Regions from separate parts of the Kitasatospora sp. NPDC058032 genome, predicted to be linked through region 1. Evidence: riboswitches for the same ligand, from Rfam matches in the RefSeq annotation. Region 1 holds a riboswitch; the other holds the start of a gene.
The links. Region 1 has a riboswitch for cobalamin ahead of ACFVUH_RS11245 (ribonucleoside-diphosphate reductase subunit alpha). Riboswitches for the same ligand answer to the same signal wherever they lie in the genome.
Positions count from the first base shown of each region.

Region 2: linked by a shared signal. The riboswitch ahead of ACFVUH_RS31980 (prenyltransferase/squalene oxidase repeat-containing protein) and the one ahead of ACFVUH_RS11245 (ribonucleoside-diphosphate reductase subunit alpha) in region 1 are both predicted to bind cobalamin.

Region 1 covers NZ_JBHVRK010000005.1:274,347-289,214, reverse strand. Annotated here, with positions in the region: gene mctP (monocarboxylate uptake permease MctP) at 1-780, shown strand, start outside; gene ACFVUH_RS11290 (histidine phosphatase family protein) at 948-1,760, shown strand; gene ACFVUH_RS11285 (helix-turn-helix domain-containing protein) at 1,819-2,790, opposite strand; gene ACFVUH_RS11280 (hypothetical protein) at 2,884-3,276, shown strand; gene ACFVUH_RS11275 (GNAT family N-acetyltransferase) at 3,219-3,713, shown strand; gene ACFVUH_RS11270 (glycosyltransferase family 39 protein) at 3,718-5,412, opposite strand; gene ACFVUH_RS11265 (glycosyltransferase family 39 protein) at 5,415-7,244, opposite strand; gene ACFVUH_RS11260 (glycoside hydrolase family 26 protein) at 7,244-8,350, opposite strand; gene ACFVUH_RS11255 (cellulose synthase catalytic subunit) at 8,347-9,864, opposite strand; gene ACFVUH_RS11250 (hypothetical protein) at 10,088-10,930, opposite strand; cobalamin riboswitch at 11,359-11,500, shown strand; gene ACFVUH_RS11245 (ribonucleoside-diphosphate reductase subunit alpha) at 11,683-14,103, shown strand; gene ACFVUH_RS11240 (ribonucleotide-diphosphate reductase subunit beta) at 14,103-14,868, shown strand, end outside.
Region 2 covers NZ_JBHVRK010000029.1:55,041-69,908, reverse strand. Annotated here, with positions in the region: gene ACFVUH_RS31995 (prenyltransferase/squalene oxidase repeat-containing protein) at 1-242, shown strand, start outside; gene ACFVUH_RS31990 (flagellar hook-length control protein FliK) at 272-736, shown strand; gene ACFVUH_RS31985 (hypothetical protein) at 836-2,263, opposite strand; cobalamin riboswitch at 2,391-2,468, opposite strand; cobalamin riboswitch at 2,551-2,690, shown strand; gene ACFVUH_RS31980 (prenyltransferase/squalene oxidase repeat-containing protein) at 2,794-5,679, shown strand; gene ACFVUH_RS31975 (hypothetical protein) at 5,715-6,941, shown strand; gene ACFVUH_RS31970 (CbiQ family ECF transporter T component) at 6,952-8,181, shown strand; gene ACFVUH_RS31965 (ABC transporter ATP-binding protein) at 8,178-9,821, shown strand; gene ACFVUH_RS31960 (ECF transporter S component) at 9,818-10,639, shown strand; gene ACFVUH_RS31955 (hypothetical protein) at 10,658-10,990, shown strand; gene ACFVUH_RS31950 (hypothetical protein) at 11,159-11,593, shown strand; gene ACFVUH_RS31945 (SDR family NAD(P)-dependent oxidoreductase) at 11,572-11,994, opposite strand; gene ACFVUH_RS31940 (alpha/beta fold hydrolase) at 12,055-12,741, shown strand; gene ACFVUH_RS31935 (hypothetical protein) at 12,818-13,081, opposite strand; gene ACFVUH_RS31930 (thiamine pyrophosphate-binding protein) at 13,153-13,437, opposite strand; gene ACFVUH_RS31925 (nuclear transport factor 2 family protein) at 13,472-13,939, opposite strand; gene ACFVUH_RS31920 (alpha/beta fold hydrolase) at 14,075-14,868, opposite strand, start outside.

The sequences.
Region 1 (14,868 bases):
CGCAACACGGTGCGCCGGAACATGGCGATCATGCCCGCGTACTCGCTGATGCTGGGGCTGCTGGCGCTGCTCGGCTACATGGCCGTCGCGGCCGGGGTCGGCAAGGGCGACAAGGACTTCAACACCCAGCTCTCGGTGCCGCAGCTGTTCGAGAACATGTTCCCCGACTGGTTCACCGGCGTCGCCTTCGCGGCGATCGGCATCGGCGCGCTCGTCCCGGCGGCGATCATGTCCATCGCGGCGGCGAACCTGTTCACCCGCAACGTCTACAAGGAGTACCTGAGGCCCTCCGCCACCCCGGCCGACGAGACCCGGATCGCCAAGCTGGTCTCGCTGCTGGTGAAGGTCGGCGCGCTGGTCTTCGTGCTCGGCATGGACAAGCAGGCGGCGATCAACCTCCAGCTGCTCGGCGGCCTGTGGATCCTGCAGACCTTCGTCTCGATCGTCGGCGGCCTGTTCACCCGCTGGTTCCACCACTGGGCGCTGCTCGCCGGCTGGGCGGCCGGCATGGTCTACGGCACCTGGAAGGCCTACGGGATCGCCACCCCCAAGACCAGGCACTTCGGCGGGAACGCCGCCGAGATCCCCGGCATCGGCGAGATCGGCTACATCGGGCTCACCGCCTTCGTCCTCAACCTGCTGGTCTCGGTGGCGCTCACCCTGGTGCTGCGCGCCGCCAAGGCGCCGGACGGGCCGGACGAGACCCGGCCGGGCGACTACAGCGCCGAGGGCGGCGAGGAGGAGCCCCTGGACGCGCCGGAGCCCGTGGCGGCGCACTGATACGCCCCGCGCGCCCTGTGGTCGCGCCGTCTCCTCCGCCAACACTGGAGGGGGCGGCGCGATCATATGTATGAACAGCCGGATGCATGGGGCACCACACTCAGGGCACCAACCAGACCGGACCGGCAACCGGCCGGCAACTGATCGACCCACGGGGAGCGGCGGCAATGGCAGAACTCGGCACCACCCTCAACGGCCAGCACCACACCGACGGACGGCACCGGCCCGTCCCGCACCGGACCGCGGGCGCCGCCGCGGCCACCGCGGCCACCGGGCTGCCCCCCGTCCCCTCCGTCCTGATCGCCACCCGCCACGGGGAGTCCACCGCCAACGTCGAGTTCCAGCTCGCCGAGGCGGTCGGCGCGCTCAGCGTGCCGATCAGCAGCCGGGACGCGGACATCCCGCTCTCCCTGCACGGCCAGCAGCAGGCCCACGCGCTCGGCCGCTGGTGGGCCGCCCTGCCCAGCGCCGACCGGCCGCGCAGCGTCTGGTGCTCGCCCTACGTGCGCACCGCCGAGACCGCCCGGATCGCCCTCGCCCAGGCCGCCGGCCTCGGCGCCGTCCCGGTCTCGCTCGCCGTGCGCTACGACGAGCGGCTGCGCGACCGCGAGCTCGGCGTCCTGGAGATGCTGCCCAAGGCCGCCATCGAGACCGACCACCCCGGGGAGGCGGCCCGGCGGCGGAAGATGGGCGAGCTGTACTACCGCCCGCCCGGCGGCGAGTCCTGGGCCGACGTGGCGCTGCGGGTGCGCAGCGTGCTGCGCGACATCTGCGCGGAGGAGGCCGGGCGGCCGGTGCTGCTGGTCGCGCACGACTGCACGGTGCTCATGCTCCGGTACGTGCTGGACCGGCTCACCGAGGAGCAGCTGACCGCGCTGGAGCCGGTGCGCAACTGCTCCGCGAGCGTCTGGCGGGCCGAGGGCGGCCGGCTGCGCCCGGACCGCTGGAACCAGACCGGGCACCTGGAGGACGCGGGCTGAGCCCCCCGGGGGCCGCTCGGACCCGCGCGCTCGGACCCGCGCCGCTAGACCCGCGCCGCTAGACCCGGACGGCGACCTCGGCCGCGGGCTCGGCGAAGCAGCGGCGGTACGCCAGCGGGGTGGTGCCCAGCCGGCGGCCGAAGTGGTGGCGCAGGGTGGCCGCGTTGCCGAAGCCGCAGCGGGCGGCGATGGCGTCCACCGGCTCGGTGGTCGACTCCAGCAGCCGCTGGGCGAGCAGCAGCCGCTGCCCGATCAGCCAGCGGTGCGGGGTGGTGCCGGTCTCCTGGTGGAAGCGCCGGGCGAAGGTGCGCGGCGACATGTGGACCCGGGCGGCCAGCTGCTCGACGGTCGACTCCTCGTCCAGGTGGTGGCGCATCCAGTCGAGCAGCGGGGCGAGCGATTCGCCGCCGCCCTCCGGCAGCGGCCGGTGCACGAACTGGGCCTGCCCGCCCTCCCGGTGCGGCGCCACCACCATCCGGCGGGCGATCGCCCGGGCCACCTCGGCGCCCTGCACCTTGCGCACCAGGTGCAGGCAGGCGTCGATGCCGGCCGCGGTACCGGCGGAGGTGATCACCGGGTCGTCGTCCACGTACAGGACGTCCGGCTCGACGGTGGTCCTCGGATGGCGGGCGGCCAACTCGGCGGTGTACCGCCAGTGCGTGGTGGCCCGGCGGCCGTCCAGCAGGCCGGCGGCGCCGAGCACGAAGGCGCCGCTGCAGATGGACAGCACCCGGGCGCCGCGCTCGACGGTCGCCCGCAGCGCGTCCAGCAGCGGGGCCGGGTACTCGCCGCTCATCGAGGAGGCGGTGACCACCACCAGGTCGGCGGTGGCGAGCCGTTCGGGCCCGTGCGGGACGTCGACGGCGAAGCCGGCGTGGGTGCGGTGCGGGCCCGGGCGGGCGCCGGCGAGCGCGAAGTCGTAGGCGGGCAGGCCGTCCTCGCTCCGGTCCAGCCCGAACACCTCGCAGGCCACCCCGAGTTCGAAGGGGTGGACGTCCTCCATGACGACGGCCACGACGTTCTTCAGCATGCCGCCAGGGTAACCCGCCAGCTGGCAGTTTTTCGATGCAATAAGGCGTTCCTGCCACTCGCCGCCCTCGGCCGCCTCCAGGAGGGTGGAGCCATGGATTCCGACACGCTCGCCAGCGCACTCGCCCTGCTCGGGGCCGTCGGCGGGTTCGGCCTGCTCGGCGCCATGATCGGACGCGAGGTGGCCCGGCAGAGGGCCACCGGGCGCGACAACTGGCACCGTCCGGGCGGCTACCCCGACGACCCCGCCCTGCTGGACCGGCTCTACGGCACCCTGCCCGCCGCCTCGCTCCGCCCGTCCGCCGACCCCGCCGCCGTCCCCGCCACGGCCGTCTCCACCGCGGCCGTCTCCGCCACTGTTCCCGCCCCCGAAGCGGAGGCCCGCACCCCGCTCAGCACCGTTCCCCGGGATTCCGGCACACTGGCCGGATGGACATCGTCATCCGCCCGGCCCGCGCCGAGGAGTTCGAGGAAGCCGGCCGCATAACCGCCCAGGCCTTCGTCGACGACGGCTTCACCTCGCCCGAGGGCCAGTACGTGCACCGGCTGCGCGACGCGGCCACCCGGGCCGCCGAGGCCGAACTCCTCGTCGCGGTGGACGCGGCCGACGGGACCCTCCTCGGCACCGTCACCTTCGCGGTCGGCGGCACCACGTGGGCGGACATCGCCACCCCCGAGGAGGGTGAGATCCGGATGCTCGCCACCGCCCCGGCCGCCCGCGGGCGGGGCGCCGGCGAGTCCCTGGTGCGCGCCGCGCTCACCCGCAGCCGCGAGCTCGGCCTGGCCGGCATGGCGTTCTCCACCCAGCGGGAGATGACCACGGCGCACCGGATCTACGAGCGGGTCGGCTTCCGCCGCGACCCGGAGCGCGACTGGTCGCCGATCCCGGGCGTCGACCTGATGGTCTACAGCATGGTCTTCTGACCGGTCACCCGGTCTTGCGCTCCAGCAGCACCACCCGCAGGTGCGGCAGGTTCTCGGTGCGGACCTGGCGGAACCCGTTCAGCTCCTTGGCCACCTTGTCCGAGACGGCGCCGAACGGCCGCCGGTCGGCGCCGGACACCAGCAGCCAGATCCGCCGGGTGCCGGCCAGGCAGCGGGCCGGCTCCTCGCACTCCAGCGCGCCGAAACTGCCGGCCTCCTCCGCGGACACCCGCAGCAGGACGTCCGCGGGCGCCGGGCGGCCCCGCAGCTCGTAGGCCATCGACCGGCGCAGCGAGCTGCCCGGCTCGTACACCACGCCGTCGCCCGGCCGCAGTTGTCCGCCGATCAGCCGGGCGGCGGCCCTGGCGTCCGCCTCGCCGGCCAGGTCGTGCCGCACGGTGGCCTGGGCGGGCCAGGCGAGCACGGCGGCCAGCGCGACGGCGGCCACCACCGGGGCCGGACCGGCCACCCAGCGCGGCGGCGTGCCGGAGGCGGCGAACCGGGCGACCAGGCCGGGCAGCCGCCCGACCGCCTCGGCGCCCAGCAGGGCCCAGGCGGGCACCGTGAAGAGCAGGTAGCGGGCCAGGAACAGGTGCAGCCAGTGCGTGGTCCCCAGGGTCAGCAGCACCGGCAGCAGCGCCCAGCAGATCAGCGGACCGGCCGCCCGCTGGCGCAGCACCAGCAGGCTCGCCGCGCCCAGCACGCCCACCACCAGCAGGGTCCAGCCGAGCGCGGTGGACCCGGCCAGGTCCGTGACCAGCGCGCCGAGGTCGGACCAGTCCCGCTCGTTCCAGGCGATCTGCCCGCTCTGCCCGGCACCGAGCAGCAGCAGCGGGCTCAGCAGCAGTACCGCCCCCGCCGAGGCCAGCGCCCAGCGGCCGAGCAGCACCCAGCGGGCGCCGTCCTCCTCCGGCGCGGCCGGTGTGCGGCGGAACTCCCGGGCCACCAGCAGCAGGTGGGCGGGCAGCACCATCAGCGTCACCAGGTGGGTCAGCCCCATCGCGACCACGGTGAGCCCGTAGCCCGCCCAGCCGAGCAGGGCGGTGCGCGGCGCGGCCGGCAGCGGCCCCGGACGGGCCTGGACCAGCCGGGTGAGCACCAGGGTGCTGCCGACGGCCGCCAGCACCGCGAAGGCGTACGGCCGGGCGTCCTGGCCGTACCAGGTGACCGCGGGGCAGAGCGCGAACACCAGGCCGCCGAGCAGTCCGGCCCGTGGGGAGAGCAGGCGCCGGCCGAGCAGCGCCAGGCAGCCGGCGGCGGCGGTCATGGCGAGCGCCGAGGGCAGCCGCAGCGCGGCCTCGGAGTCGCCCGCCACCGCGGTCCACAGGTGGAGCAGCACGTAGTAGGGCGCCAGCACCAGGTCCATGTTCCCGAGCAGCGCGCCGAGGTCGGACCAGGACAGGCCGGCCGCCCACCAGGAGGCGTGCTCGTCGCGCCAGAGCTGGCGGTCCCCGCTGCCGTAGAGGCAGAGCGCCAGCGCGAGCAGCGCCGGCGGCAGGGCGACGCCGAGCGCGGCCCGCCACTGCGGGGCCCGCTCGTCGGCGTCCGGCACGGCCGGCGGCGGCACGGCGGCGCCCGGCGGCGGCACCGCCGGGGCGGGCGGTGCGGCCGGCGCGGGCGGGAACGGGGGCTTCGGCGGGTGGCTCGGCGCCGGCGGCTGGTTCGCCGCCGCGGCCGTCGCCCTGATCGGGGTGGTCATCGCTACTGTTTGACCCAGATCCGGTAGTACCCGGTTCCACCGACGTGTGTGAAGGGAATGCGTCCGAGCAGCCGGTAGTGCGGGCTCTGCCCGATCGCCTCCGCCACCACCCGGTCGGTGTCCGGGGTGGCGACGCCGTCGAGCACCACCAGGTCGAACCAGCCGTCCGCGATGGCGGTCCGGTAGCCGTCGTCGCCGGTGTGCAGCGCGCCCGCCCGGTCGACGTACCCGATGCCGTAGGTGGAGGTCCACTGGCTCTGCAGCGTCAGGTCGCGGGTGTAGTAGACCGGGACGTTGTCGGCCGAGGCCAGGTAGCGGCCGGTGCTGGTCACGTGCTGGCGGACCACCTCGGTCATCCGGGTGGAGTCGGGCCAGGTGTCGAACCGCCAGGTCGACTGGGTGAGTCCGAGCGCCAGCGTCACCACCCAGAGCAGGATGCCCAGTTGCGGGTGGCGGAAGTGCGGGCCGACCAGCCGGGCCAGGCCGATGCCGGCCATCGGGGCGGCGAACAGCAGGCCGAAGCCGAGGTGCTTGTACAGCGCCACCGAGGTGTTGAGGTGCATCTGGTAGGCGGGGGCGAGCAGCGCGGTGCCGGTGAGCAGCAGGCCGAGCAGGATCCGGCGGCGGCGGCCGGGCCCGGTCATGGTGCGCACCAGCGGCGACTCGTTCATCCGCCCGCGCAGCGCGTACGCGACCGCGCCGCCGACCGCGGTGACGAACATCAGGCCGCCGAACTCCACGCACTGGCGAGCCAGTTCGGTCCACGGCTCGGTTCCGTGGGCGCGCTGGGTGGTGGTCGCCCGAACACCCTTGAGGACGTCGGTGAAGGTCATCCCCAGCCAGAGCAGGCCGCCCGCGCCGCCCGCGAGCAGCAGTCCGCGCAGCAGCGGCTGGCGGTTGCGGTCCCGCCGTCCGGTCAGCACCGCCAGCAGCACCAGGCTGGGCAGGTAGAGCGCCGAGGCGTACTTCAGCCCGACCGCCAGCACCGCGAACGGGGCGGCGAGCAGGACGGCCGCCGCGGGCGCCCGGTCGGTGCGCACCACCAGCCAGATCGCCAGGGCGAGCAGCAGCACCGCCGGGGCGTCGTAGGTGGCGAAGAAGCCGAGCACCACGGTGGACTGGGTCACCGCGAACATCGCCGCGGCGCCGAGCGCCACCCGCTCGTTGAACAGGCGCCGGGTGAAGCCGTAGAGCACGGCGGTCGAGCCCAGCATGCAGGCCAGGCTGAACAGCCGGACGCCGAGCATGCCGAAGTGGTTCTCCAGCACCGCGGCCGCGATCGGGTACAGGGTCGGCGCGCCGGAGAAGTAGGTGTTGTAGTCCTTCGGGACGGGGGTGCCGTAGAGCCAGTGCGAGAGCTGCGCGTGGCCGGCGTACATGTAGAGCGCCTCGTCCTGGAACGCGGTGTTCGACAGCCGGACGGACATCGCGGTCTGGATCAGCAGGATGCCCAGCAGCAGCGCGCGGCTGATCCACGAGCGGCGGCGGCCCGGGTCGAGCGTCCAGCTGGCCTCGGGGACCGGCGGCAGGGTGTAGCCGGGGCCCTCGGGGCGCTCGCCCTCGGACGGGTCCTCCTCGGCGAGGGCGTCGGCGTCGGGCCGGTCGTCCTCGGCCGGATCGTCCTGCGGCGGGTCCTCGTCGATCGGGTCGCCCCCGGCCGGGCCGTCCCCGGCCGGGTCCTCGGTGAACCGCCCGCCCTCCTCGGGCCGTTCCCCGTGGTGCGGGACCGGCGGCGACGGCCGGCGGCTCTCGAACCACGAACCGCCGGTGTCGGGCACCCGGACCGGCGCGTCCTCGGAGATGCGGTTGCGGGGTGTGGGGATGGACGTCATCAGGGGCTCTTCACATCGAAGCTGTAGCGGCCGTCGGACACCGCCTGCTTGAAGGCGTTCTGGGACTGCGGGTCGCCCTCGATCCGCCAGTCGACCTCCTTGTTGAGGTTGAACCAGATGAAGCCCAGGCAGTCGGGACGCTTGATCACGTTCGCGGCGAGGTTGTAGATGTCGGACACCTTGCGGGTGCCCGGCTCGGAGCCCGTCTCGGCGATGATCCACGGCTTGTTGGTGAAGGTGCGGATCTGGGTGAGGGTGGGCGTGTAAAGGGTGTCGAAGGTGCCGGCTTCGAGGTGGGTGTAGTAGGCGACGATGCCCACCCAGTCCACGTAGGTGTCACCGGGGTAGTACGGCTTGAGCGCCACCGTCGGCACCGGATTGATGCTGTTCGGGCTCCAGACCCAGATCACCTGGCCGACGCCGAGCTGGGTGAAGACGTCGTGCAGGTGCTGGTAGGCGGCGACGAAGTCGGCCGCCGTGGTGGTCTTGGTGCCCCAGTCGTACCAGGTGCCGTTGAACTCGTGGGCGAAGCTGATCGCGACCGGCACATTGGTGTTGCGCACGGCCGCCGCGTAGCGCTTGACGTAGTCGTCGTGCTTGCCCGCCGCGATGTCGGCCAGCGGCGTCTTGTAGGGCTCCCAGGCGATGAACGGCAGCGCGCCGCCCTGCCAGGCGTTGGTGACGCCGTTGACGTCGTACTCGTCGCCCCAGCCCGAGTAGTACTCGACGATGTTGGGCCGCTTGCCGATCCGGCCTGCGAACTCGTCGACGCCGGCCATCGACTGCGGGGCGCCGTCGACGGCCACGCCCAGGTACTTGTTCGCCGGCTTGAGCAGCGGGCGGACGTCGTAGGGCAGCTTGGCGTCGGCGGTGGCGGTCCTGGTCGGCGTGGCCGGGGCGGTGCCGGCCGTGCTGCCCGCGGACGGGCTGCCGGCGGCCGTGCTCCCCGCGGAGGCGGCGCCGGCCGCCGCCGCGGGGCCCAGCGGCTTCTCGGCGAGCAGGTCGCAGGCGGCCAGCGGCAGCACCAGCAGGGCCGCCGCGAGGGCGCGGAACAGTGCGGCACTCGCCCGGCGGCCGGCGCCGGCGGTGCTGGTGGGGAGGCTCATGCCACGGCGTCCTGGGATCGGGGCTGGATGAGGATGCGGCCGACCGTCACCGCGTAGAACAGTCCCGAGGAGAGCACCAGGGCGAAGTCCAGCGGGTACAGCGTGAACATCCGGTAGACCGCCGCGACCACCCAGATCAGCGCGGTGCCCCCGCCCCAGACCACGATGCCGGCCCAGAACCGCCGCTGCCGGTTCCTGGCCTTGCCGGAGCCGGTCGGCTGCCAGCCGCGCTGGCGCCCGCGGATCAGGTCCCAGACCGCGAAGAAGTGCGCCCAGCCGTACATCATCCGGCCCGCCCAGGCCTCCAGCCGGTACGGCGCCCGGTGCCAGAGCGGGAAGATCAGGGTCGCGTACACCAGGCTCGGGATGACCAGGACCAGGTGCTGGACCTGCAGCAGGTCCGGCCGCCAGAGCAGCAGCATGATCGGCAGCATCGGCAGCGCGAAGGTCAGCAGCGCGGTGTGGATGTAGTAGAGGAACCCGGAGACGTAGCAGAGCCGGGTGGTGAAGTCGAGCCTGGTCTGCCAGAACTTGCGGCTGGTCATCAGCGACATCGAGCCCATGCACCAGCGGTACTGCTGGTTCTGGAACGCCGCGGCGTTGTCCGGGCAGACGCCGGTGGACAGGGCCACCGGGATGTACTGCAGGTCCCAGCCGAGGGCCCGCAGGTCGAAGCCGGTGTGCACGTCCTCGGAGTGGGCGATCAGCGTGGTGCCGCCGTTCTCCACCAGCGCGGCCCGCCGGTAGACGGCGCAGCTGCCGACGCAGATCGCGCCGTCGTTGCGCTGCCGGGCGACCTGGACCGAGCGGTAGAACAGCTCCTGGATGGCGCCGGCCCCGCGCTCGATCCAGTTCTGCGAGTCCAGCACCCGGAAGAACTGCGGCGACTGGACGATGCCCAGCTTCGGGTCCCGCCGCAGGTACGGCAGCACCTCGTGCAGGAGGTCGTGCCGGGGCGCGAAGTCGGCGTCCAGGATGAGGATGAACTCGCCGTCCGAGCGGCCGAACCCGTAGTGCAGGTTGCCGGCCTTCTTGAACCAGCCGCGGTTCTCCCGCACCCCGTACCGGAACCCGAAGTCGGCGGCCATCGCCTCGACCTCCGGGCTCGCCGCGTCGTCCAGCACGTACGGCATGACCAGGCCCGGGTAGTGCTCGGCCAGCTTGCGCACGTACGTCCAGGTGTTGTGCAGCACCTCGATCGGCTCGCCGCAGACCGGCAGGAAGACGTCCACCGTCGGGTACTCGGCGGGGTCCCACTGCCGCACCAGCCGGCGGTGCTCCCTGATGTCGAAGTTGGGCGTGAAGCTGTTCACGCGCAGCGACACCACGTAGTAGACGACCGTGAAGAGCAGGAACGGCACACAGAGCCAGAACCACGACCCCAGCAGGTACAGCTCGGCCTGACTGAGCACCAGGCAGCCGAAGCTCACCATCGAACAGAGGGTCAGCACCCACTGGTGGCGGATGGTGTAGCTGTACTTCTCCTGCGAAGTGGGCGGCGCCGGCAGCAGCATGTCCGGAACGGGCTCGCCCGTTCCGCGCCTGCGGCCCGCCGCTCTGCGCCGTCTGGTGGTCGCATTGGCGGCAGCGCTCACCGCGCGGTACCTCCTGCTCGCTGATTCCCCGTCCGGGCGGCCACGGGGGGCCACATCCCTCCCCCGAGGGCGGTCATCCTATCCGACCGCCTCGGCCGTCCCCCGACCGACCACCCCTGGGCCGCCGCCCCCTGACCGACGGTCAGCCCGCGCGCGAACCCCGGGCCAGCAGCACGTCCTTCGTACGCCCCGCCAGCGAGACGGCGGCGGCCGCCGCGAGCTGGTCGCTCTGGTCCTCGCCCTGCTTCAGCGAGCCGGCCACCGTGAAGTAGCCGAAGCGGCCGATCGCCGCGTGCGTCTCGGCGCAGCCCGACTTGTCGGTCACGCAGAACATCGCGACCCCGGTGCCGGACAGGCCCTGGATCAGGCCCGCGTGCCGGCCGAGCGCCCGGTCCGCGCCCGCCTTGTTGTCGAAGACCGCGACGCCGACCGTGACGGCGCTCTCGCCGTTCACGTACGTCGCGCGGACCAGCGAGCGGCAGGTGTCGTCGCCGAGCGCGAGGCCGAGCCCGCCGGTGGTCGCCTTGGAGCAGGGGGCGGTCGCGCCGGTCACCTGGCGGGTCCACACCTTGCCGTCGACGGTCCGGGTCTGGTCCGGGAACAGCGTCGCGGCGTCGACCGGCAGCCTGTCGGTGGCGGCGTCGGAGATCACCGCCAGCGCCTGCTCGGTGGGGGTGGCCGTGGCGGACGGGCTGCCGGCCGTGGTGGACGCGCTCACGATCGGCTTGGGGTCGACGCCCTTGTCGCGGCCGTTGATCCACACCGCGGCCCCGACGACCCCGCCGACCAGGACGGCGGCCGCCACCACGGCGCCGATCCACCGCCGCTTGCGGCGGCGGGACTCGGAGGCGTGCCGGTCCGCCATCGCGTTCCAGTCCGGCTCGGTCGCGGACGGCGCGGGCGCGGGCGGCTGGGCCCCCTGCTGGGGCCACTGCGGGGCGAACGGGGTCGGCCCACCGGCCACCGGCTGCGGCGGCTGCGACACGGGCGGCGGCCCTGGCTGGGGCGCGGGCACCGGCCCCGGCTGCGGGTACGGCACCGTGCCGGACGGCAGATGCGGCACCGCCGGCGGAGGAGCCTGCGGCGGCACCCCTCCCGGCTGCGCGTACGGCGTCGGGGGCGGCCCGAAACCGCCGGGCGGCGCCACCGGCGGCTGCCCATGCTGCGGCACCTGCCCCGGCGCACCAGGCTGCTGACCCTGCTCCGGCGGCACGGCCCTACCGGCCCAGTCCCCCGGAGCGCCCGTTCCCTCGCTCATGTGCCGAGATCGTAGGGCATGCACCGGACGAGAGGCCGATCGGTGACCAATCCGTTTCAGAACACGGCCCCGCGCAGGCACCCACGGGACCGTCCCGGTACCACCGGTCATGGGAGCAACACGCCACGCTGCACAAGATGTGGTGTCGCATCGAGCGAGCACCACTAGATGTATGCTCGTCCCTGCTGTCGACGCAGGGGAACCCGGTGCGAATCCGGGACTGCCCCGCAGCGGTGTGCGGCCGCCTCCCCAGGCACGCCGCGAGTCCGAGTACCTGCCGACGGCGTGCCGAAGCCTCCCCGCAGGGGCCATGGCACCAGCACCACCTTCCGGGCCTCGCGGGCGGGCCGGGGACGGCACGCGCGGCGCCTTCGGGCCCGCGTGGCGAGTTCCCCTGCCCCGAACGGCCCGGTACCCCGATCCACCGCCGCCGACCGCCGCCAGGAGAGAGCGCCTTGACCACCGCTGCCTCAGCCACCCTGCCCGCCCAGGGTTCCAGCTCCGCCCCCGCCGACCCGACGGTCTCCGACCCCGGCGGTGCGCTCCTGCGCCTCCTGACCGACCGCAGCACCGACCTCCCCCAGGTCGACCCCGGCCATGTCGCCGCCGCCGCGCTGCGCGGCCGCCACGCCGGATCGGACTTCGCCGAGCTGCGCGGGCTGGCCGTCGACGCCGCCGCGTCGATGATCGCCGAGGACCCCCAGTACTCCAAGCTCGCGGCCCGGCTGCTCGCGCTGGAGATCGTGGACGAGGCGGCGAGCCAGGGCGTGGTCTCGTTCTCCACCTCGATCGCGGTCGGCCACGCCGAGGGCCTGATCGGCGACACCACCGCCGACTTCGTCGCCAAGCACACCGCCGCCCTGGACGCCCTGGTCGACCCCCGGGGCGACGACCGCTTCGAGTACTTCGGCCTGCGCACCGTGCAGTCCCGCTACCTGCTGCGCCACCCGATCACCCGCAAGGTCGTCGAGACCCCGCAGTACTTCCTGCTCCGCGTCGCCTGTGGCCTGGCGGTCGGCGACAGCGAGCAGTCGGTCGCCGAGGTCGCCGAGCTCTACCGCCTGATGAGCCGGCTGGAGTACCTGACCTCCTCGCCGACCCTCTTCAACTCCGGCACCCGGCACCCGCAGATGTCCAGCTGCTACCTGCTGGACTCCCCGCTGGACAACCTGGACTCGATCTACTCGCGCTACGCGCAGATCGCGCGGCTGTCCAAGCACGCCGGCGGCATCGGCCTGTCCTACTCCCGGATCCGCTCCCGCGGCTCGCTGATCCGCGGCACCAACGGCAAGTCCAACGGCATCGTGCCCTTCCTGCGCACCCTGGACTCCTCGGTCGCCGCCGTCAACCAGGGCGGCCGCCGCAAGGGCGCGGCCTGCGTCTACCTGGAGACCTGGCACGCGGACATCGAGGAGTTCCTGGAGCTGCGCGACAACACCGGTGAGGAGGCGCGCCGCACCCACAACCTCAACCTGGCGCACTGGATCCCGGACGAGTTCATGCGCCGGGTCAACGCCAACGCCGACTGGTCGCTGTTCTCCCCCGCCGACGTCCCCGAGCTGGTCGACCTGTGGGGCGAGGAGTTCGACGAGGCCTACCGCAAGGCCGAGCTGGCCGGCAAGGCCGTGCGCACCATCCCCGCGCAGACCCTCTACGCCCGGATGATGCGCACCCTGGCGCAGACCGGCAACGGCTGGATGACCTTCAAGGACGCCTCCAACCGCGCCGCCAACCAGACCGCGCTGCCGGGCCGCACGGTGCACAGCTCCAACCTCTGCACCGAGATCCTGGAGGTCACCGACGACTCGGAGACCGCCGTCTGCAACCTCGGCTCGGTCAACCTCGGCGCCCACGTCGCCGAGGGCGCGTCGGCCGACGACCTGCTGAACGCGCTGGACTGGGACCGCCTGGACGCCACCGTCCGCACCGCCGTCACCTTCCTCGACCGCGTGGTGGACATCAACTTCTACCCGACCCCCGAGGCCGGCGCCTCCAACTCCCGCTGGCGCCCGGTGGGCCTCGGCGTGATGGGCCTGCAGGACGTCTTCTTCAAGCTGCGGATCGACTTCGACTCCGCCGAGGCCGCGCGGCTGTCCACGCTCATCGCCGAGCGCATCATGCTCACCGCGTACGAGCGCTCCGCCGACCTGGCCGAGGAGCTGGGCCGCCACGAGGCCTACGGCGAGACCCGCGCCGCCCGCGGCGAGCTGCACATCGACCACTTCCCGAGCGCCGCGCCCGAGTGGGCCGACCGCTGGGCCGCGCTGCGCACCCGGATCGCCGGGACCGGCCTGCGCAACTCGCTGCTGCTCGCCATCGCGCCGACCGCGACCATCGCGTCCATCGCCGGCGTGTACGAGTGCATCGAGCCGCAGGTGTCCAACCTGTTCAAGCGCGAGACCCTGAGCGGCGAGTTCCTCCAGGTCAACCCCTACCTGGTGCGCGACCTCAAGGAGCTGGGCGTCTGGGACCAGCAGACCCGCGACGCGCTGCGCGACGCCAACGGCTCGGTGCAGGAGCTCGGCTGGCTGCCCGCCGAGGTCCGCTCGCTGTACCGCACCGCCTGGGAGCTGCCGCAGCGCGCGCTGATCGACCTGGCCGCGGCCCGCATGCCGTACATCGACCAGAGCCAGTCGCTGAACCTGTTCATGGCCGCGCCGACCATCGGCAAGCTCAGCTCGATGTACGCCTACGCCTGGAAGGTCGGTCTGAAGACCACCTACTACCTGCGTTCGCGCCCGGCCACCCGGATCGCCCAGGCCGCCTCGGGCACCGCCCGCGCCGCCGCGCCCGTTCCGGCCGACACGATCCCGGCGAGCACGCCGACCCTCACCCCGGAGGAGGAGGCCGCGCTGGCCTGCTCCCTGGAGAACCCCGAGTCCTGCGAGGCCTGCCAGTAATGAGCTCCGAAGACCGCGACAAGATGCTGCTCGACCCCGGCTTCGAGCTGACGCTGCGCCCGATGCGCTACCCGTCGTTCTACGACCGGTACCGCGACGCGATCAAGAACACCTGGACCGTCGAGGAGGTGGACCTCCACTCGGACGTCGCCGACCTGGCGAAGCTGAGCGAAGGCGAGCGCCACCTCATCGGCCGACTGGTCGCCTTCTTCGCCACCGGGGACTCGATCGTCTCCAACAACGTGGTGCTGAGCCTGTACAAGCACATCAACTCCCCGGAGGCCCGGCTCTACCTGAGCCGGCAGCTGTTCGAGGAGGCCGTGCACGTCCAGTTCTACCTGACGCTGCTGGACACCTACCTGCCCGACCCGGAGGACCGCAACGCGGCCTTCGCCGCGGTGGAGAACATCCCCTCCATCCGCCAGAAGGCCCAGTTCTGCTTCAAGTACATGAACGCGGTCGACCACATCGACTCGCTGCAGACCAAGGAGGACCGCCGCGCGTTCCTCCTGAACCTGATCTGCTTCGCGGCGTGTGTGGAGGGTCTGTTCTTCTACGGCGCCTTCGCGTACGTGTACTGGTTCCGCAGCCGGGGCCTGCTGCACGGCCTGGCGACCGGCACCAACTGGGTGTTCCGCGACGAGTCCATGCACATGGACTTCGCCATGTCGGTGGTCGACACCGTCCGCGAGGAGGAGCCCGACCTCTTCGACGACGAGATGGCCAAGCAGGTCACCGAGATGCTGGAGGAGGCCGTCGAGGCCG
Region 2 (14,868 bases), on a different contig from region 1:
GCTTCGGCGCCGGTCTCAAGGGCTGGAGCCGCCTGGTCAAGTTCCAGCAGCGCTGCGACGCCGACCCGGCCGTGCGCGGCGCGGTCGCCTACGACGCCTCCGGCTTCAACCCCGGCAACGCGGCCCGGGCGACCGGCCAGGCCGTCCTCGGCCTGGCCGGCACCCCGCTGGCCACCCTCTCCGCCGCCGGTGCGCGCCAGGACGCGCCCACCCTGGCCTGCCCCGCGCCCGCCACCCCCTGACCGCCCGCGACCGCACGAGGAGAGACCTGATGACCGAGCACCTGACCCGCCGCACCCTCGGCTCGCTCGCCGCCGTCGCAGCGCTGACCGTGAGCCTCCTCGGCGCCGGCGCCGTGCACGCCCCCGAGGCCCGGGCTGCCGCCTGCACCGGCACCACCGGCGTCACCGTCGTGGTCGACTTCACCGCCGTCGGCGGCGGCATCCAGACCGGCTGCGCGCCCGGCGACCCGGCCAGCGGACTCGCCGCGCTCACCGGCGCCGGATTCTCGTACACCTTCCACCCGCGCTACCCCGGCTTCGTCTGCACCATCAACGCCCTGCCGACGACCTGCACCAACCCCACCGGCAGCGCGTACTGGTCGTACTGGCACGCCCAGCACGGCGGACCCTGGTCATACAGCAGCCTCGGCGCCGCCAGCTACAACCCGGCCCCCGGCGATGTCGAGGGCTGGGCCTTCGGCGCGGGTGCACAGCCGGGCATCACCGCCCCCTGACACCCGTTCGCACAGCCGGTGCCCCGGTCCTCCGCGACGGAGACCGGGGCACCGGCGGTTCCAGGGGTGGTCAGGCCGTCCGGTGCGGCCGGTCCCGGATCAGCTGCCGAAGCGCAGCGAGACGGTGTCGCCCACGTGGACGATGGTGGCCCGGGTGGCGGCGGTGGCGGTGGCGCCGTCCAGGCTGACCTTCCAGGTGGAGGAGCCGCTGTTGGCGGTGCCGTTGAGCGCGGTGATCGTCCCGCCGCCGGTGGCGGGGGTGACGGCGGTGACGCAACCGCCCGGGGTGGCGGTGGCGGCCGCGTCGAGGACGTCGCCGAGCGTCGCGGTCGTGCCGGTCGGGTTGACGGTGACGGCGCAGACCTTGAGCGCGCCGGTGCCGTCGTCGACGACCAGGGCGAGCCTGGCGGCCGTCCCGGCGGTGAAGCTCGTGGTGGCGGACCAGGTCGGCTCGCCGGCGGTGGCCGGTGCGGGCGGGGCGGCGGTGAAGCCGGCGCCGGCGACGGCGCGCAGGCCGTCGACGGAGGCGTAGGGGGAGGGGGTGGTGTCGGTGGGCTGGTACTTGAAGCCGCCGCCGGGCTTGAACTGCTGGGAGATCAGGAAGTCGATCGGGGTCTTGCCGGTGCCGCTGGTGAAGTCGGCGCCCTGGGGGTTGATGCCGCAGGCGTTCAGGCCGGAGACGGCCCAGCCGTTGGAGTCGGTGTTGACGCCCCACATGGCGTTGAACGCCCCGGAAGCCAGCAGCTTGCCCTTGAAGAAGTTCTTGGCGGCGACGACCGCCGGGTCGGTGTTGGGGACGCCGCCGACGCACAGGGAAGCCATCGCGGCCCCGGTCATGTCGATGTCGCTGCCCGTACCGAGCTCGGTGGGGTCACCGGCGGCCTTGGTGTAGTTCCAGCCACCGTCCGTGTGCTGGTTGGCCCGCACGGCCGTGACGGAGGCGTCCAACAGGGACTGCGGGATGCGCTGGGCACCGCTCTGGGTCCTGGCGCCGCCGAGGGCGAGGAGACCGAACACGGTGCCGTTGAAGTTGGCGGACGGGCCCCAGTAACCGGGTTCGGCGGTCTGCCAGTACGAGACCGCGTCGGCGATCAGGTTACGGCCCGGGCCGACGCGGGCCGGGTCGATGCCGGCGGCGTAGGCGTTCAGGGTGCCCCGCTGGTAGTCGGTGGCGACCGGCGAGGTGCCCGGCCAGCCGGCGGCCGCGAGCTGGTTGCGGTAGACGAGGCGGGCGTTCTTGGTGATGTCGCCGCCGGGAGTCACGTCGGCCGCCGCCGTGCCGGCCGCGGCCAGCGCGCTGAAGGCCCACTCGTTGGAGAGCCCGCCACCGGTGACGTAGCTGCCGTCGGCGGCCTGGAGGGACTTCAGGTAGGTGACGCCGGTGCTCTTGGAGGTGGCTATCTGGGCCGGGGTGGCGGTCGCGTGGGCCGGAACGGCCGACAACAGCAGCGCCCCGGCCGCCAGTGACACGGTCACGGCGGAGGTGAGGCGGGAGGAGGTGGTGCGGGGCGTCGTGAGGAAGGTCACGGAACGGCTCCTTGGGGTGGCGGGCGCCGACCCGGCCCCGACCCCGGCGCTCCCGAGGAGCGCGACGGCCGGAGCGGCCGCCGCCCGGATCGCGTGGGCAGGCTTTCGCCGTGGTTCTCGGCCGGGCGGGCATTCGGGCTCGGGGTGCCGTAGGACACCACCCCACACCGCTGCGCGTCAGCCCCGGATTCGCACCGGGTTCCCCCGCTCGGCCACCGCGGACGCTACCGCACCATCGGACGGTCGACGAGGTGGGGAAGGCGACATGACGCACCGTTGACTCCCGATCCGCAGACGTGGTCTGATGAACCGGTTTTTCATCCTCGGTATCAGGGGAAGCCGGTCCGATTCCGGCGCTGACCCGCAACCGTAGATCCGCCCCAGCGGCGGATGAGCCGGAATGCCTGCACCGAGGCCTTGTCACAGAAGTGCTTGCGTCGTCGTGGACTGCGACGCGGTCGGGGCGGTTCCTCATGGGGGGAGCCGTCGGCTGCGCCGTGCGGACCCGATGACCGATCGGGGAGTCGCCAGTGAGGGCCAGGAACAGCCGTACGAGCCGCGGATTCAGAGGGCTCACGTCCCTTCTCGCCACCGGTGCCGTCGCGGTTGCCGCGGGCGGCACTCTTCTGCTGGCCCACCCCGGCCGGGCCGCCGCCGACCCGATCGAGGAATGCACGGCCACCGCCGGCGCGATCGTCGCCGTCGACTTCGGTCACTGGGGCGGCGGAGTCGTGCGGGGCTGCGACGCCCGTCCCACGACCGGGATGAACCTGCTGCACAACGCGGGCTTCAGCACCGCCGGTACCGAGCACGACGGACCGGCCTTCATCTGCCGGCTCGGCAACGGGGGCTTCAACGGCGGTACCCAGTACCCGACACCCGCCGAGGAGCCCTGCACCAACACCCCGCAGGCGACGGCCTATTGGTCGTACTGGATCGCCGAGCCCGGTCAGGACACCTGGTCCTACAGCCGGTTCGGCGCTGCCACCCAGAAGCCCAAGCCCGGCGAGGTCGAGGCCTGGGTGTACGGCGGCACCGACATCGGCGGTACCAGCGGGAAGCCGACCTTCACCCCGGACTCTATTCGCGCCAAGAATGGTGGACCGTCGCCCACCGCGACGCCGACCGCCTTCCCGAGCCCGACCGCCCCGACGTCCTCCGAGGGCGACCCGAAGGCCGCGGCGTCCTGGCTGGCCGGGCAGCTGGTCGACGGCGAGTACATGGGCAACTGGGCCTTCGAGGGCCCCGACTTCCCCCGGACCTCCCTCACCGCGATCGCCCTGGCGGCTGCCGGCACCCAGGACCCGGCTCTGCGCAAGATCGTCGCCTACCTCGCGGCGCACGCCGACGCCTTCCTGTACCCGGACGGACCCGCCGGGAAGCCCGACGCCAAGGCCGCCGCCCTGCTGGCGCTGGTCGCCGAGAGCACCGAGGGCGATCCCCGGGACTTCGGCGGCCGCGACCTGATCGCCGCCCTCACCGACCACGTGTGCACCGGGCAGGGCGAGAACGGGAAGTGCACGGCCGCCGGGGACTTCCACGGCGCCGCGTCCTCCTGGGCGCAGGCATGGGCCGTGATCGCCCTGCGAGGTGCCGGCGTCACGCCGCCTCCCCAGTCACTCGCCCGCTTCACCGTCCTCCAGTGCGCCGACGGCGGGACCGCCGGTTCGATGATCGTGGCCGGGGGCTACTGCGAGTCGGACCCGGTGGCCACCGGCCTCACCGTCCTCGCGCTCCGTGGCACGGTCGGGGGCGAAGCCGTCGCGCAGAAGGCATCGGACTGGCTCGCGGCGAGCCAGCAGGCCGACGGCTCCTACCTCCCCTACGTCGGTGCCGCCGGGGACACCGTGAGCACCGCTGCTGCGGCCCAGGTCCTGCGGGCCACCGGCCAAGGGGCCAAGGAGACGGCCGCCAAGGCATGGGTGAGCGCCCGGCAGAACGAGGACGGCGGCTTCGGCCCCGACGAGTCGACCACCGAGTCCGGTCCGGCCTCCACCGAACAGGCCATTCTGGCCCTGACCGGCACCGACCCGACCACCGTCCGCCACAACCCGAACGGCGCCACCACCGCGCCGACCACGCCCACCGGCCGGACTCCCGACCTGACCAAGGGCAGCGCGTACCTCACCGCCCCGGCGAACCTGATCGGCGGCCACTACTACGAGGGCTTCCCGGACTTCGCGGACTTCGGCCTCACCATCGACGGAGCCTTCGCGCTCGCCGCCACCGGTACGGACGACCCGGCCCTGCGCCGAATCGTGGACTTCCTCGACCAGCAGGGCAAGGACGGCGCCGAGCGCACCGTCAATGACTGGACCGCGATCGGCACCGAGTTCGCCGGAGGCGGCTCCATCGCCAAGGAGGCGCTGCTCGCCGAGGCCGTCGGCCGCGACCCGCGCGCCTTCGGCGGACACGACCTGATCGCCGCCCTCGCCGCGGCCGTCTGCGCCAAGGCCGACGCGGCCACCGGCTGCGCCGGCCCCGGCAACTACACCTATGCCACCTCGGTGTTCTCCCAGGCGCTCGGCATCATGGCGCAACTGCGCGCCGGCGACTCCGCCAACGCCGACTCCGCGGTCGCCTACCTGAAGAGCCTCCAGCACGCCGACGGCTCCTGGCCGAGCCTGATCCCCGCCACTGGGGACTCCGACGTGGACAGCACCGCGATGGCGGCCATGGCGCTCGCGCTCGTCCCCGGCACCGAGGCCGCCCAGGCGGTCGACAGGGGCGTTTCCTGGCTGGCGGGCCGGCAGCTGCCGGACGGGGGCTTCCCCGGCGCGGCCGGCAACTCCACCAACTCGGCCGCGCTCGCCGTCCAGGGCATGAGTCTGCGCCAGTCCGCGTACGCCCCCCGGATCGCGAAGGCGCTCGACTTCCTCGCCGGACAGCAGAACGGCGACGGCGGCTTCAACGTCGCCTCCGAGGGCCAGCGGGGCTCGGACGTGCGGGCCTCCGCCCAGGCGGTGGGAGGCGCCACCGGGATCTCCTTCGGCACCCTGCGCCGGGACCTCGGCGGTTCCCCCACCTCCACCCCGACCTCCACCACCACCGCGACGCCGACCGGTTCTCCGACCCCCACGGCGACCTCGACCCCGACCGCGAGCGGCAGCCCTTCGGCTTCCCCGACAGCCACCGCCTCCCCGGCACCGACCGGAACGTTCGCCGACGCCACCACCCCCGGGGACGTCCCCACCAGCGCTCCGGTCCCGGATGACGGAGGTGGCGGAGGTGGCGCAGGACGCGGCGGCGCGCCGATCGATGCCACGCGGGCCGGGACGGACACCGGAAGCCTGGCACGCACCGGAGCCGAGACGCTGGGTCTGGCGACCGCCGCGGCCCTGCTGGCCGCCGTCGGAGCGGGCGCGGTCCTGATCGCCCGCCGCCGCGCGGGATCGACCCCGGGGCGTCACCGGTGACCCGGCGGCTCGGCCGGCTGTTCGGAGCCGCCGGCGTGACGCTCGCCCTCGCGTCCGGCGGGCTCGGCACGGCCGCGACCCCGGCGACTGCGGCGCCACTGCCCATCGAGCAGTGCACCACCAGCTCCGGTGTGGTGCTCGCCGTGGACTTCGGCAAGTGGGGCGGGCCGCTGCTGCGCTCCTGCGGCACGACCCCCACCACCGGCTACGCGCTGCTCAACCAGGGCGGCTGGAAGACCACCGGCACCGGGCACGACGGTCCGGCGTTCATCTGCCGGATCGGCTACAGCGGGTTCCAGGGCGGCAAGCAGTTCCCCGCCCCGGACCAGGAGAAGTGCGTCCTGACGCCCCCGGCCACGGCCTACTGGTCGTACTGGCACGCGGACCCGGGCCAGAACGAGTGGTCGTACAGCCAACTGGGCGCGATGAGCTACCAGCCGAAGCCGGGCAGTGTCGACCTGTGGATCTTCGGGGGGACGAACATCGAGGGCACGGAGGGGCGGCCCACCTTCTCGCCGGACACCGTGCGCGCCCACAACACGGTGCCCGGCGGTGGAACGGCCACCACCCCCGCCCAGCCCTCGCCATCGACCGACCCCGGAAGCGGCAGCACCGGCGGTTCCACCAGCGGTTCCAGCGGGGGCAGCACCGGTGGCTCCACCGGCGGTGCGGCGGCCGGCGGTGGTACCTCGTCCGGCGTGAGCGGCTCGTCCGGCAGTGGCAACCCGTCCGGCGGTGGCAACTCGTCCGGTGGCACCGGATCCACCGGAGGCACCGGTTCCACCGGCGGCTCGACGTCCTCCGGCGGTGGCACCGGACCGGGCGGATCCTCCGGCGGCGGCAGCGCAAGCGGTGGAGGTACGGCGCCGAAGCGGCCGACCGCGGCCCCGAGCGCCACCTCCGGCGCCGCTCCTCCCCGGCCGACGACCCCGCCGGCCGAGGTGCCGACCGCAGTGGTGCCGCTACCGGAGACCATGGAGCCCCCGGCCCCGAGCGGCGAGAGCACCGAGCCGCCCGCTCCGGCGCCGTCGGAGACGCCTGCGGCCGTCGAGACCGCTCCCGCGCAGGAGTCCCCGACCGAGACACCGGCCCCGTCGGCGTCCGTGAACGCCGCAGGTCCGCTCGTGGTGGACGCGGCCCCGGCGGCCGAGGCTCCGCACGATGCCGGGTCGATGGTCCCCGCCGTGGTCGGCGGTGCCCTCCTGGTGCTCCTGGGGCTGGTCACCTTCGGCGTCGCGCGCCGACGCCGCCGGGCCGAGTGACCGGGTGACCATGCCCGGCACACACGACATCGGCCTCCCCCGACCCGCCTCCGGGCGCACCGGGGGAGGCCGGCGCAGCCCGCGCGACCTTCACCCCCTGGCCTGGTGGACCTGGGCCCTGGCCCTGGCGACCGCCGCGAGCCGCACCACCAACCCGCTGCTGCTCCTACTCGTCCTCGCCGTCCTCGGCTACGTCGTCACCGCCCGCCGCACGGAGGCTCCGTGGGCCCGGGGCTTCAAGTACTACCTGGCGCTGGCGCTCACGGTGGTGGCGATCCGGGTGGTGTTCCGCTGCGTCTTCGCCACCGGCATCACCCCGCACGACCACCTGCTCTTCTCGCTGCCCCACATTCCGACCCCCGCCTGGTACGCGGGCATCCGGATCGGCGGCCCGGTCTCCCTGGAGGCCACCCTCTCGGCGGCCTTCGACGGACTGCGCCTCGCCTGCCTGATCTGCTGCATCGGCGCCGCCAACACCCTGGCCAACCCCAAACGCACCCTTCGTGTTCTGCCCGGCGCGCTCTACGAGCTCGGCGTCGCCGTGACGGTCTCGCTCAGCGTCGCCCCGCAACTCGTGCAGAGCGTCCAACGGGTCGCGCGGGCGCGGCGGTTGCGGGCGGGCCGGGCCAAGGGCGTGCGCGCGCTGCGCAGCATCGTCGTCCCGGTCCTGGAGGACGCCCTGGAACGCTCGCTGCACCTGGCCGCCGCGATGGACTCGCGCGGCTACGGACGCTCGGGAACCGCCACCCGCCGCTCCCGCCGGACCACCGGAGCCCTGATGCTGCTCGGCATGTGCGGCCTGTGCGCCGGGGTGTACGGGCTGTTGGACGGAACCGCTCCGGCCGCGCTCGGACTGCCCGCCTTCGTGGCGGGTGCCGGGCTGTGCGTGGCCGGGCTGCTGCTCGGGGGACGGCGGGTACGGCGCACCACCTACCGCCCGGACCGCTGGCGTGCCGCCGAGTTCGGGGTCGCCGGCTGCGGTGTGGCCGCCGCCGTCCTGCTGTTCGCCACGGTCGGCTACGACGTGACCGATCTCAACCCCTCCCTCTATCCGCTGAGCTGGCCGACGCTGCCGCTCGTGCCGGTGCTCGCCCTGCTGCTGGCCGGCGCCGCCGGCGTGATCGCACCGCCACCCGGCCGCCCGCCGGTGCCCGGCGCCGTGCCCCGTCCGCGTGCCGGGACGGCCGCGCCCGCCCGCACCGACAGCACCGACCGCTCGTCCACCGAGGTGACCAAGTGATCCGTTTCGACCAGGTCGGCGTGGTGTACGACGGTGCGACCGCTCCGGTCCTGCGCGACGTCGACCTGCGCGTCCCCGAGGGCGAACTCTGCCTGGTGGTAGGCCGCACCGGCGTCGGCAAGTCCACCCTGCTCGGCGCCGTCAACGGCCTGGTCCCGCACTTCACCGGCGGCACGCTGCGCGGCCGGGTGACCGTCGACGGCCGGGACACCGCGCACCATCCGCCGCGCGAACTGGCCGACGTGGTGGGTGTGGTCGGGCAGGACCCGTTGGCCGGCTTCGTCACCGACACGGTGGAGGAGGAACTCGCGTATGTCATGGAGCAGTTGGCGGTCCCGCCGGAGGTGATGCGCAAGCGCGTCGAGGAGACCCTCGACTTGCTGGGCTTGGTCGACCTGCGGCACCGCGCGCTTCACGAGCTCTCCGGCGGCCAGCAACAGCGGGTCGCCATCGGCTCCGTACTCACCGCACACCCCCGGGTCCTGGTCCTGGACGAGCCGACCTCCGCGCTCGACCCGACGGCCGCAGAGGAGGTGCTCGCCGCGATCACCCGCCTGGTCCACGACCTCGGCGTCACCGTGCTGCTCGCCGAACACCGTCTGGAGCGTGTCGTCCAGTACGCCGACCGGGTCGCCTACCTGCCCGGTGACGGCACCCTCGTGCACGGCCCGCCCGCCGAGGTCTTCCGGGGCACGACGGTCGCGCCGCCCGTCGTCGACCTCGGCCGCCTGGCCGGCTGGCAGCCGCTGCCGCTCTCCGTCCGCGACGCCCGCCGCGCCGCCGCGCCGCTGCGCGAGCGGCTCACCGAGGTGCGCGTCCCCCCGCCGCGCCCGGCGGTCACGACGGGGGAGACCGTGCTGGAGGCCCGCAAGGTGGTCGTCCGCCACGGTCCGGTGACCGCTGTCCGGGAGGCCGGACTGGAGCTGCGGGCCGGCGAGGTCACCGCCCTGATGGGGCGCAACGGCTCCGGCAAGTCGTCCCTCCTCTGGGCCCTCCAGGGCTCCGGGCCCCGGCAGGGCGGCAGCGTGCGGGTCGCGCGGATCGACGGAGAACAGCCCAAGGACCCCAAGCGGGGCTCCGCGGCGGAGGCCCGCCGGCTGGTGGGACTCGTTCCGCAAACCCCCACCGACCTGCTGTACCTGGAGACGGTCGCCGAGGAACTCGGCCAGGGCGACCGCGAGTCCGGCCGTGCCGCCGGGGCGACCGCACGGCAGATCCTCGACCGTCTCGCCCCCGGAATCCCCGACGAGAGCCATCCCCGCGACCTCTCCGAAGGCCAGAAACTCGCCCTCGTCCTGGCGATCCAGCTGGCCGCGGCACCCCGGGTGGTGCTGCTGGACGAACCCACCCGAGGGCTCGACTACCACGCCAAGGAGGCGCTCGTCGGCATCGTCGACGCCCTGGCCGCCGAGGGACGCACGGTCATGGTCTCCACCCACGACGTCGAGTTCGTCGCCTCCGCCGCCGACCGGGTGGTGGTGATGGCCGAAGGCGAGATCGTCGCCGACGGCCCCACCGCCGACGTCATCGTCGCCTCACCCACCTTCGCCCCGCAGACCGCCAAGATTCTGGCGCCACTGCCCTACCTGACGGTGGCCCAGGTGGCGGAGGCCCTGGAGCCCACGGAGGCCGCCCGATGACCGCCGTCCGGATCCCCGGCCGGGCCCGCGTCGTCGTCGCCCTCGCCGCCTTCATCGGCCTGGTCGCCTTCACCTGGCCGTTCGTCGTCGCCCCCGGGAAGTTCGGCTCCAACTACGCCCCACCGCTGATCTTCGGCGCCCTGCTGGTCCTGGTCCTCGCCGTCGTGATCGCCGAGATCGCCTCCGGCGGCATCGACGCCAAGGCCCTCGCCATGCTCGGTGTCCTCTCCGCCGTCAACGCCGGACTCCGCCCGCTCGGCGCCGGCACCGCCGGAGTCGAGACGGTCTTCTTCGTCCTCGTCCTCGCCGGACGCGTCTTCGGGCCCGGCTTCGGCTTCACCCTCGGCTGCACCTCCCTGTTCGCCTCGGCCCTCCTCACCGGGGGCGTCGGGCCGTGGATGCCCTACCAGATGTTCGGCTGCGCCTTCGTCGGCCTGCTCGCCGGGCTGCTCCCGCGAACCAGGCGGCGCTGGGAGGTCCCGATGCTGGCCGCCTACGGGGCCTTCTCCGGCTACCTCTTCGGGTTCCTGCTGAACCTCTCCTTCTGGCCGTTCTCCACCGACCCGAACAGCTCCATCGCCTACCTCCCCGGTCTCCCCTTCACCGAGCAGTGGCACCGCTACCTGCTCTTCGACCTCGCCACCTCCCTCGGCTGGGACACCGGTCGCGCCGTCACCACCTTCACCGCCGTCCTCGTCGTCGGCCCCGCCGTCCTCACCGTCTTCCGCCGCGCCGCCCGCCGCGCCAACTTCGAACCCACCGTGCGCTTCGAGAAGCCGGAGGCCACCGGCCGGCCGGCCGCGGAACCAGTCCGTTAACCGGAAAGGGTCATCACCATGCCGAAGGCCGGGAAGCCCTGGACAGCGACAGTGGACGGGGTGCGGGTCGTCGTCCTGTCCCCGGAGCAGTACGACGGGCTGGAGGCCAACCGGCGGCGGGTCGGAGGACTGCAGACCCTGGTCGCCCGGATGAAACAGGAGCTGCGCCACGGGCGCAGGCTGCTGAGCGAGGTGGAGCAGTTGCTGGCGGAGCTTCCCGCCGAGCTGCTCGCAGACCTGGAGGATCGGATGGATCCGGGTCGCGGGCTCTCCGAGCTGCTCGACGACGTCCGTGCGGCACTGCCGGCCGGTGCCGCGTCGTCCGGCGGTTCCGACGTGCGCGGGGAGTGACGCCGCGTGGCCCCGCTGTCGGAGCAGGAGCGGCCGGGACTGCGTTGACCACCGGTGATACGGCTGTCGCATGTGGTACTGCCGGACGGCGGTCTTTACGGACGGGCTGCGGCTCGCCCACCCCGGAACGGTCGACGAGTCGTGCGGGTCTCGGGCCGTGAGGGACGGATGTCGAAGGGTACCTCGGGGGAGTACTGGACCGCGCCGGCGCTGCCCAGCCGGTTCAAGCACGACCTGTTGAGCCGGTACATACCGAAGTTCGGCGGAATGACCGGCTCACCGGGAGGTGAGGTGGTCCACCTGGACGGGTATGCGGGAGAGGGGCGCCATCTCAACGGCGAGTCCGGGTCGGCCGACCGTGTGCTCAGGGTCGCGGCAGCGCACCAGGGCCGAGGACTGGTCCGCTGGACGTGCTTCTTCGCCGAGAGGTCCGCCGACTCGTTCGTCCAACTCGAAACACCGGTGAACGAGTACCGGTCCCGAGGGGCGGATGCCCGGGCGTTCCACGGCGACGTCCACGGGCTGGTGGACGAGGTCCTCGCCGCTGCGATCGGCAGGCCTCGTGGAGCAGTTCACCCGTGTCAACCCACCGCCGGGCAGTGACCAGGCGAGTGGCCCCCCGTCGGCGACGACCTCACGAACCAGCAGAATGTGATCCCCGGCCCGCAGCAACCCGGCCACCACCTGTACATGGGGCCGGACCTTCGCCGCTGTGTCGGGATGCATCCCGCGCCAGAGGCCAGCAGGTGCGGCAGGGCGGCTCGGGTGGCACGGACGGCGGTCAGGAGGTTGACACTCAGGGCCCAGCCCCAGTCCTCGTCTGTCACGTTCAGGAAGCCATCCACCCTCGGGCGCACTGCTCCGACATTGTTCACCAGCACGTCGATGGGTGACGCCGGTGGTCGGGTGGACGGCGTCGGCCCCAGTTCCAACAGGACCACGGCAGTCCGAACCCGCAGACGGAGGCGGAAGGAGCAGCGTCGCGGCCGGCTGCGACGAGTCATAGCATGGCTACCTGGTGTAACCGGATCATCATGGCTCGATGACGACGAAATGAGGAACCCATGGCCAGCAAGGCCAGCATCGTCTTCGCTCACGGGCTCTGGGCCGACGGGTCGTGCTTCAACAAGCTCATTCCCGCGCTCCAGGCCGAGGGGCATGCGGTCTCCAGCTCGCAGCACGGCCTCGACTCGCTCGAAAGCGACGTCGCGTGCGTCACCCGCTCCATCGACCACGTGCCCGGCCCGGTCGTGCTCGTCGGTCACTCCTACGGCGGGACCCTGATCACCAAGGCCGGCGTTCACGATCGCGTGGGCGCACTGGTCTACATCGCCGCGCTCGGCCCGGACGAGGACGAGACCTCGCAGGAACAGCAGAACAAGTTCCCCCGTACGCCCGTGTTCGATCACATCGACATCTCCCACGGCCGGATCTGGCTCAAGGAGTCGGGCACCGGCGATTTCTGCGGCGATCTGCCGCCGGCCGAGCAGCAGCTCGTCCGGGCCGTGGGCGCCGTGCCGGTCCCCGACCTGTTCGACCAGCAGGTACCCGGCACCGCCTGGCGCTCCAAGCCGAGTTGGTGCATCGTCGCGAACAACGACCGGACGGTGAACCCGGACCTGGAGCGGGCCGCCGCTGAGCGCATGGGCGCCAAGACCTACGCCGTCGACAGCAGCCACGTGCCCATGCTCTCGCACCCGGATTTCGTCCTCGACATCATCCGCGACGCCGCGAAGTCCCTCGAAGCGTAGGCACCCGTCGAACGGCTCTCTCCTGGCGGCGCTCGCGGTAGGTCAGCGGCGATCAGGGTGCCGCGCCGGCCGTGCGTCAGGTCAGTGCGGGCCGCCGGGCGGCGGAGATGCGTTCGGCGAAGGCCTGCAGCCGCTCCGGGTCGGGGGCCACCCGGGGACTCACCGTCCGTACCCGGGTGAAGCCGGGCAGCGGCTGCTGCCAGTCGTCCATCGGGACCGACAGGTAGACCGGCCCGGCGGGCGGTTGGAGCGCCAGAGCGTAGGCGCGCATGAAGGCCTCGGGGACGTCCTCGGCGCGGGCCGGCTCGTACGACCACTTCACCCAGGGCTGCGGCAGCACGGTGGCCTCGCGGTTGGCGAGGTACGGCTCGCCGATCAGCAGCTCCCGGTGCTGCTGGCCGGCGGTGACGATCAGGGGGTGTTCGCGTGGTACGCCGCCACCAGGTTGCCCATGGCGTTGCCGGTGCCGGCCGAGGAGTGCAGGTTGACCAGCGCGGGGCGGCCGGTGACCTGGGCGAAGGCGTCGGCCATGGTGATGGCGGAGGCTTCCTGGAGGGCCAGGACGTAGCGGAAGTCCGGGGGGAAGTCCTGGAGGAAGGGTTCCTCGGTGGAGCCCGGGTTCCCGAAGACCGTGGTGAGTCCGAGTGTGCGCAGCAGGTCGTACGTCACGGTGCGGACAGTGGATCGCTCAGCCATCGGTGCCATCGCCTTCGCCCGAGGATTTGGGGTGTCAGGGCCTGAGGGGGCGGGTGTCGGTCCAGTCGACCAGCAGTCGGCGTTCGGCGAAGAGCCAGTCGCCGTCCTGCTTGACGAACCGGTCGAGGTAACGGATGGACGCGATCATGATCGTGCGTTTGTCGTCCGGGCCGGACGAGACGTGGTGCGCGAGGCAGTAGGTCTCGCCCTCGGCGTGGTCGCCGTCGAGGGTGACGGTGCTCTGGCCGTTGAAGTGGGTGGTGGCCCGGTACTGGTTGAGATCGTCGAAGACCGGCGCGAGGGCGGTGCGTCCGCGCAACTCCTGGGTCGGTTCGGCGGCAGTGGCGTCCATGTGGACCAGGAAGCGGGTGTCGTCGGTGAACAGGGCCATCTGGCCCGCGGCGTCCCGGCGGTCCGCGCAGTGCGCGTAGGCGTCGACCAGCCGGCGGATGGCCAGCCGGTCGGCGGCCTCCTGAGGTGGGACGGCGTCGGGGGAGGGCACATCGGCTCCGATCCTCGTGCTGCCTGACACCAGCAGGAGAGCACCGGCTCGGGGCGCCCCGCAACCGGACGAGCGGGACGCCGCCGGTGAACTGCGAACCTTCCCTTCTCCCGGGCAGTGCCGGCCTGCGGCAGGTCACACGCTCGGAGCGGCCGGGTGCGGTGTGCCACTGCGGGAACGGTGTGCCGTGCGGGAGCGGCCGGGCTCCGAGAGCAGGCCGCGGAAGGCCGTGGCCACGGCGTCGGGGCACTCCTGCATGGCGACGTGGCCGACTCCGGGCAGGGCGAGGAGTCGGGCGTCGCGGAAGGCTGCGTAGGCCCGGGTGGCCGTGCGGAAGGGGACGAGGCGGTCGTCGCGGCCGTAGACGAGCAGGGTGGGGGCGGTGACGCGGGCGGCCTGGCGCCAGGGTGACGCCGCGCCGGGCCGCAGGTGGGTGCGGACGACCGCGCGCACGCCCTCGGCCAGCATGTCCCGGGTGTGGGGGAGGGCGGCCCGGCGCAGCCGTTCGCGCGACTCGGTGGCCCGCTGGGCGGCGCCGACGCGGGAGGGGTCGGCGTAGATCAGGCGGTAGAGGTCGTCGAGGTCCCGCTCGGGGCCGCGCGCGGACAGCAGCCGGGCGTGCAGGCGGGAGGCGCCCGGCAGCCCGAGCAGGGAGATGCGCAGGGCCGGGGGCGGCGGGAGGGCGGGCAGGACCGGGGAGATGAGGGTCAGTGTGGCGACCAGTTCCGGGCGGTGGGCGGCCAGGTGGAGGGCGGTCAGAGCGCCGAGGGAGTTGCCGACCAGGTGGACCCGTCGGTGCCCGGTGCGATCGAGGTGACCGGCGACGGCCAGGGCCTGGCCCCGGACGGTGACGAGGCCGTCGGGCGGGGGAGCGGAGCGGCCGAAGCCGGGGAGGTCGAGCGCCAGGCAGTGCACCGACGGCCGGAGGC